Regions from separate parts of the Kutzneria chonburiensis genome, predicted to be linked through region 2. Evidence: riboswitches for the same ligand, from Rfam matches in the RefSeq annotation. Region 2 holds a riboswitch; each other region holds the start of a gene.
The links. A riboswitch is a leader RNA that binds a small molecule or an ion and turns the genes downstream of it on or off. The one in region 2 is predicted to bind S-adenosylmethionine.
Positions count from the first base shown of each region.

Region 1 (2,257 bases), 1.2 Mb from region 2:
CCGCAAGACGCTTCGGGCCGCCCTCGCCACCTGGGCCGGTTCCCCCGACCGCGCCGGTCAGCTCCTCACCGCCGCCGGCGTCGACCCTTCGTCCCGTGGCGAGCAGTTGGGCATCGCCGACTTCGTCCGCATCGCCGAAGCCGCCCAGTAGCCATGTTGGTGCCGCTCCAGGCCGGTTATGCCCCGGCCGTCCTCGCCTTCGAGCTCGCCAACCGCACCTACTTCGCCGCCTCCATCTCCGACCGCGGCGACGACTACTTCGCCCAGTTCACCGCCCGATACGACGCCCTGCTCGCCGATCAGGCCACCGGCCTCTGCGCCTTCTACCTCGTCGTCGAGGACGACTCCGTGCTGGGCCGCTTCAACCTCGACCGTTTCTCTGGCGGCACCGCCGACCTCGGCTACCGCGTCGCCCAGTCCGCCGCCGGCCGCGGCCTCGCCACCCGCACCGTGCGGGACCTGTGCGTGCTGGCCGCCTCGCGGCACCGCCTCCACACCCTCCGCGCCGCCGCCTCCCACCAGAACGTCGCTTCGCGGCGGGTCCTGCTCAAGAGCGGCTTCGCCGAGACCGGTCCGGCCGACCCCGCCGAGCTCGGTGGCAAACAGGGCACCTGGTACCAGCGCGACCTGCTCGACGGATAACTCTGGGTGCCGATGAAGTCGCTGTCCGATATGTCGGTGGCCGAGTAATCTTCGGCCATTGGTGTGACTTACCGAACGATCCATGGTTCTTTGCAGGCACGGCTTGATTTTCCACATACCGGTCAGGTGTACTGCTACTTGCATCCATCCCGAGCGGCCGAGAGACCTGGATCGACGAAGCCGCAGCAACCACCCCACCCGGGGCAGGTGCTACAGCCAGGACCGATGGAGGACGTCATGGACCTCGTACGAGTGTGCGCAGCGCTGCTGCTCACTCGCCGTCGAGTGGTCGATCAGTGCCGTCGCACCGCGACGGGCTGTCGGGCCGGCCGGTAACACCCCTACCGCCGCCTACTGTCGGTTCACCCTCATCGCATCGTCCCGATAGGACGGTCCAAAAAGGACGACCTGCGCGCGCCGTCTTCGCGCGGGGTCGCCGCGTGCCGTGGAGCAAACAGTGATCACTGTCGACAATCTGGTCAAGTCATTCCCCAGTCGTAGCGGCGCCGTGCGCGCCCTGGACGGCGTCACCCTCGAGGTCCAGGCAGGCGCGGTGTGCGGCGTCGTCGGCCCGAGCGGCTCCGGCAAGTCGACCCTGGCCCGCTGCATCGCCCTGTTGGAGCGCCCGGACAGCGGTGCGATCCGCGTGGACGGCACCGACCTCGTCACCCTGGACGGCAACCGGCTGCGCGCCGCGCGCCGGCAGATCGGCGTTGTGCCGCAAGGGGATTCGCTGCTGCGCCAGCGCACGGCGGCCGGCAATGTGGCGCTGCCGCTGGAAACCGCGGGCGTCGACGGCCCGACCCGGCGTCGCCGCGTCGGCGAACTGCTCGACCTGGTCGGCCTGACCGACAAGGCCGCCTCGTACCCGGACCAGCTCTCCGGCGGTCAGCGTCAGCGCATCGCGGTGGCCCGCGCGCTGGCGGCGAACCCCGCGGTGCTGCTGGCCGACGAGCCCACCTCGGCACTGGACCCGGAGACCACCGGCTCCGTGCTGACCGTGCTCGACCGGGCCCGGGCCGAGCTCGGTGTCACGGTTGTTGTTGTCACACATGACATGGCGGTGGTCCGCCGGATCTGCGACGACGTCGCGCTGCTCGACGGCGGCCGGATCGTGGAGAACGGCAGGCTGCTCGACCTTGTGTCCGATGTGGACAGTCGTACCGCCAACGCGCTGCTGCCCGCGCTCGACCAGACCGACGGCATCGCCGCCAACCACGACCGCGTCGCCGACGTGGTGCTGGTCGGCTTCGCCGCGGTGGGCGCGCTGCTGCCGGAGGCGTCCAACCGGTTCGGCGTCGACCTCGCCGTGCTCGGCGGCGGACTGACCCGGCTCGGCGAGACCCCGGTCGCCCGGTTCCGGCTGGGCCTGACCGGCGAGCGGGCCGACTCCGCGCTGGAGTGGATCTCCGAGGCCGGCGCCCTCGTTCGACGGGCCCAGAAGGGCCCGCAGGGAGTCGCTGCGTGAGACCGACCACTCCGTGGTCCGATGTGTTCGACCTGCTCCACCCCGCACTTGGCCAGACGCTCTACATGGTCGGCGTGGCAACGTTGTTCGCCACGGTGCTCGGGATTCCGCTCGGCGTGCTGCTGCACGTGACGGCGCCGGACGGGC
Region 1 covers NZ_CP097263.1:8,255,265-8,257,521, forward strand. The annotation lists gene rsmA (16S rRNA (adenine(1518)-N(6)/adenine(1519)-N(6))-dimethyltransferase RsmA) at 1-151, shown strand, start outside; gene M3Q35_RS38515 (GNAT family N-acetyltransferase) at 154-642, shown strand; SAM riboswitch class I at 784-874, shown strand; gene M3Q35_RS38520 (methionine ABC transporter ATP-binding protein) at 1,100-2,110, shown strand; gene M3Q35_RS38525 (methionine ABC transporter permease) at 2,107-2,257, shown strand, end outside.
Region 1: linked by a shared signal. The riboswitch ahead of M3Q35_RS38520 (methionine ABC transporter ATP-binding protein) and the one ahead of thrC (threonine synthase) in region 2 are both predicted to bind S-adenosylmethionine.

Region 2 (2,257 bases):
AGCTGCCCGGTCTCGACGAGCTTCTTGGCGGTCGCGACGGTCACGCCGCCGGCGGTCTCGGCGAAGATGCCCTCGGTGCGGGCCAGCAGCCGGATGCCCTCGACGACCTCCTCGTCGGTGACGTCCTCGACGGCGCCGCCGGTGCGGCGCACGGTGTCCAGCACGTACGGCCCGTCGGCCGGCGCGCCGATGGCCAGCGACCGGGCGATGGTGTCGGGGCGGACCGGCGCGACGACGTCGGTGCCGGCCTTGTAGGCCGTCGACACCGGGGAGCAGCCGGTGGCCTGGGCGCCGAACACCCGGTACGGGGTGGCGTCGACCAGCCCGAGCTCGCCGAGCTCGCGGAAACCCTTGTCCACCTTGGTCAACTGCGAGCCGGAGGCGACCGGCACCACGATCTGCCCGGGCAGCCGCCAGCCGAGCTGCTCGGCGACCTCGTAGGCCAGCGTCTTGGAGCCCTCGGCGTAGTACGGCCGGACGTTGACGTTCACGAACGCCCAGTCCTCGTGCTCGGCGGCGAGCTGGGTGGCCAGGCGGTTCACGTCGTCGTAGTTGCCGTCGACGGCGATCAGGGCACCGTCGTACACGGCGGTGGTGAGGATCTTGGCCTTTTCCAGCGAGGACGGGATCAGCACGACCGACTCCCAGCCGGCGCGGGCGGCCGCGGCGGCGACGGCGTTGGCCAGGTTGCCGGTGGAGGGGCAGGCCAGCACCTTGAAGCCGAGCTGGCGGGCCGCGGCCAGTGCGACCGCGACCACGCGGTCCTTGAACGAGTGCGTGGGGTTGCCGGTGTCGTCCTTGACCCACAGGTTGCGCACGCCCAGCGCCGCGCCGAGGCGGTCGGCCTTGACCAGGCGGGTCAGGCCGGGCTCGGTGTTGGGGAAGGACTGCACGTCGGTCGGCACCGGCAGCAGGTTGCGGTAGCGCCAGATCGACTTGGGGCCGGCCTCGATGTCCTCGCGGGTGACGCGGCCGAAGTCGTAGGCCACTTCGAGGGGGCCGAAACACTCGCTACAGGCGAATTCCGCGGCCAGCGGGATCTGGTGGCCGCACTCACGACAGCTCAGGGCGCGCGCGGGGCCGAGGTTGACAGGGCCCAAGTTGGCGGGCGTACGGGCGTCGACGGTCGAGGTCATGGGAGGCGTCTCCTCATCTTTCCCACGTGTGGGTCGGAATTGGCACCGTGTTCGACGCACAAAGACATGCGTCGCCGGTTGCCGGGGCTTCAACGGGCCGTTCCCTCTGCCCCTCTGGATGAGCGGTGTTCAGTTGTGACCTGCACGGTACGGCAACGCGACGTGGCATCGCCACCCGCGAGCCCAGTATGCGGGACGTGGAAGGATGACGGGGTGAGTGCCGCCCCTGATCCGCTGCTGCTCGTGCTCGGCGACGAGGAACTGCTGGTCGAGCGGGCCGTGCGGGCCGCGTTGGCGCAGGCCCGCGAGGCCGACGCGTCGGCCGACCTGACCCGCGTGCGGGTGACTGACCTCACCCCGCCGGAGCTGGCCGAGCTGCTCAGCCCGTCGCTGTTCGCCGAGGGCCGGGTGGTGGTGCTGGAGGGGGCGCAGGAGGTCGGCAAGGAGATCGCCGACGCGGTCCTGTCCTACGCCAAGGAGCCGGCCGACGGCATCGTGCTGATCGTGCTGCACACCGGCGGCGGCCGGGCCAAGGTGGCCAAGGACCTGCCGGGCGCGCTGAAGAAGGCCGGCGCCACGGTGGTGGAGTGCTCGAAGATCACCAAGCCGGCCGACCGCGACGCGTTCGTCAAGGACGAGGTGCGCCGGGCCGGCGGCAAGATCGACCCGGCCGGGCTGGCCGCGCTGATCGAGACGGTCGGCAACGACCTGCGTGAGCTGGCCGCGGCCGCCTCGCAGCTGGTCACCGACAACGACGGCAAGGTCGACGAGGCGGCGGTGCGCCGTTACCACCAGGGCCGGGCCGAGGTGACCGGCTTCGCCGTGGCCGACCTGGCCGTGGTCGGGGACCGGGCCGGCGCGATGGAGGCGCTGCGCTGGGCCATGCAGCTGGGCGTGCCGCATGTGCTGGTGGCCGACGCGCTGGCCGAGGGCGTGCGCACGGTGGCCAAGGTGGCCTCGGCCGGCCGGGGCGACCCGTTCCGGATGGCCGGCGACCTGGGCATGCCGCCGTGGAAGGTGAAGCGCGCGCAGGGGCAGGCCCGTGGCTGGTCACCGGCCGGGCTGGCCGAGGCGATGCAGATCGTGGCGGCGTTGAACGCCGACGTGAAGGGCGTGGCGGC
Region 2 covers NZ_CP097263.1:9,475,718-9,477,974, forward strand. The annotation lists gene thrC (threonine synthase) at 1-1,136, opposite strand, end outside; SAM riboswitch class I at 1,147-1,261, opposite strand; gene holA (DNA polymerase III subunit delta) at 1,350-2,257, shown strand, end outside.

Region 3 (2,257 bases), 3.9 Mb from region 2:
CGCCGATGCCGTACTCCGCCGACAGCGCCGCCGCGATCAGGCCCGCCTCGTGGCCGTGAATGGTGAAGCTCACGACACCGACACGGTCCGCGTCGCTGAAGATCGCCAGCTCGTGCAGGCCGGGGATGCTGCGCAGGCCCTCACGCAGCCGCGTCAGCAGCGTCTGCTCGTGGGCGACGATGCGATCCCAGCCGTGCCGGGTGATCGTGTCGCAGGCCGCCGCGAGCGCGTGCACGCCGACCACGTTGGGCGAGCCCGCCTCGTGTCGCTCCGGCACCGCCGACCACGCCACGCCGAGGTGGTCGCCCCAGTCCACGACGCTCTTGGTGGCGCCGCCGCCGACCAGGTACGGCTCCGCCGCCTGGAGCCAGTCCGCGCGGCCGATCAGCGCGCCCGCGCCGTACGGGGCGTACAGCTTGTGGGCCGAGAGCACCACGTAGTCCACGTCCAGCGCCTTGATGTCCACCGGGCGGTGCGGCGCCAGCTGCGCCGCGTCCAGCGCGATGCGCGCACCGAAGCGCCGGGCCACCTGCGCCAGCTCCGCCACCGGCCACAGCTCGCCCGTGACGTTCGAGGCACCCGTCACCACCACCAGGCGCGGGCCTTCCGGGCACAGCTTCAGCGCCGCCTCCAGCGCCGGCACCGCCGCCGCGGCCGACTCCGGCGTCTGAATGCGACGGACGTTCGGGCCGCGCCAGGGCAGCAGCGCCGCGTGGTGCTCCGTGTCGAACAGGACCACGGAAGTGCGGCGCGGCAACGACTTCGCCAGCAGGTTCAGCGAGTCCGTCGTGTTGCGCGTGAACACCACCGTGTCGCTCTTACGAGCGCCCACGAAGCGCCGCAACGTATCCCGGGCCTGCTCGTAGACCTTTGTGGACACCTGCGAGGCGAATCCCGCGCCACGGTGGACACTTGCGTACCAGGGCAGCAGTTCGTCGACCGCGTCGCGCACCTGCTCCAGACAGGGGGCGCTGGCCGCGTGGTCCAGGTTGGCGTACGTGATGCGCTCGCCGGTCACCAGCGGCACCGACAGCCGGGCGCCGACCACGGCCGGCACGGTGGGGATGCCACTCTCGGTGTTGCGGGCCGGCGGGATCGCGATGGTCACGGGGGTGCTCCTCGGGTCAGGGACCCGCCGTGCAGAGGGTCCGCGCTTGCCCGGTCGCGGCGCGACGGGCCTGGTCCTCACCCGGGGCACCCCACCGCGGAGGAGGGTTGCCGGCCAGCTAGCCGGGGCTTGACGCTGGCACTCATGACCTTTCGTCAGCGACGATAACCGACCGTGCGCGGATCCGTCGAGACGTCCTCCCACATCGTGAGAGCCGTCACGAACGGGTGTTTCTCTTCCCGGAGGAGTGAAGCCCCTCTCTTTTTCCGCCCCGACCGGCGCAGACTCGGCCCCGGCAGCACCTTGGCCGACCCGCTCGGAGGTAGTCATGTTCCGCGAGCTCGACGACGAGCTCAGTCGCCACCTGGCGATGCTCGCCGACCTCGCCCTTGACCCCGATGACCGCCTGGTCAGCGGCATCACCCGCACCCAGCTCCCCCGCGTCGTCGATGCCGTGGCCACCCTGCTCAGCGAGCACTCCCCCGACCCCGTCGGCCGCTGCGGCACCTGCCGCCCCGACCACTGGTGGCAGTCCCGCCCCGCCTTCCCCTGCCCGGCGTACCTGGCCGTGCACCGCGCCTTGTTCGCCGGGACGTTGGCTTAGCCGCGATAGCCCGTGCCGGGCACCCGGCGCTCGTACTCCGCGCACAGGTACGTCTCCGGCACCTCCTCGGCGACCGGCACCGACCAGTAGTCGCGTTTCGAGCGCACCGCCAGGTACTGCTCCTTGGCCTCGCGGTGACAGCAGATGCCCATCATGTCGCGGCCCGCGGGCGAATAGTCCGCGTACTGGCAGGTGACGCAGCACGCCAGCCGTGCACCGGACGGGAAGCCGTCCTCCAGACGCTGCAGACCTCGTTCGAAATCGTCCGCCGCGACCTGGACGGTGACGCCCTCGACCTCCGCCGCCAGCCTCAGGTTCCTCGGTTCGTCGATTCGCAGGTCAAGGCCGAACCGCACCGTCGTCGGCCGTCGGCTGCCGTCGATCTCCAGCGTGCACGGCAGTTCCCCGCTCAGCGCGCACTGATCGAGATCGCCGGCTCCGTTCACCGTCAGCTCGCGCTGCCCCGGCTCGACCGGTTCGAGCCCGTCGAACTGGAACCCCCAGACCTCGACGCCGCGCACCACCGTGTGGATCTCGACCCGCCG
Region 3 covers NZ_CP097263.1:5,583,087-5,585,343, forward strand. The annotation lists gene M3Q35_RS25185 (aminotransferase class V-fold PLP-dependent enzyme) at 1-1,108, opposite strand, end outside; SAM riboswitch class IV at 1,146-1,258, opposite strand; gene M3Q35_RS25190 (hypothetical protein) at 1,437-1,712, shown strand; gene M3Q35_RS25195 (DUF6304 family protein) at 1,709-2,257, opposite strand, start outside.
Region 3: linked by a shared signal. The riboswitch ahead of M3Q35_RS25185 (aminotransferase class V-fold PLP-dependent enzyme) and the one ahead of thrC (threonine synthase) in region 2 are both predicted to bind S-adenosylmethionine.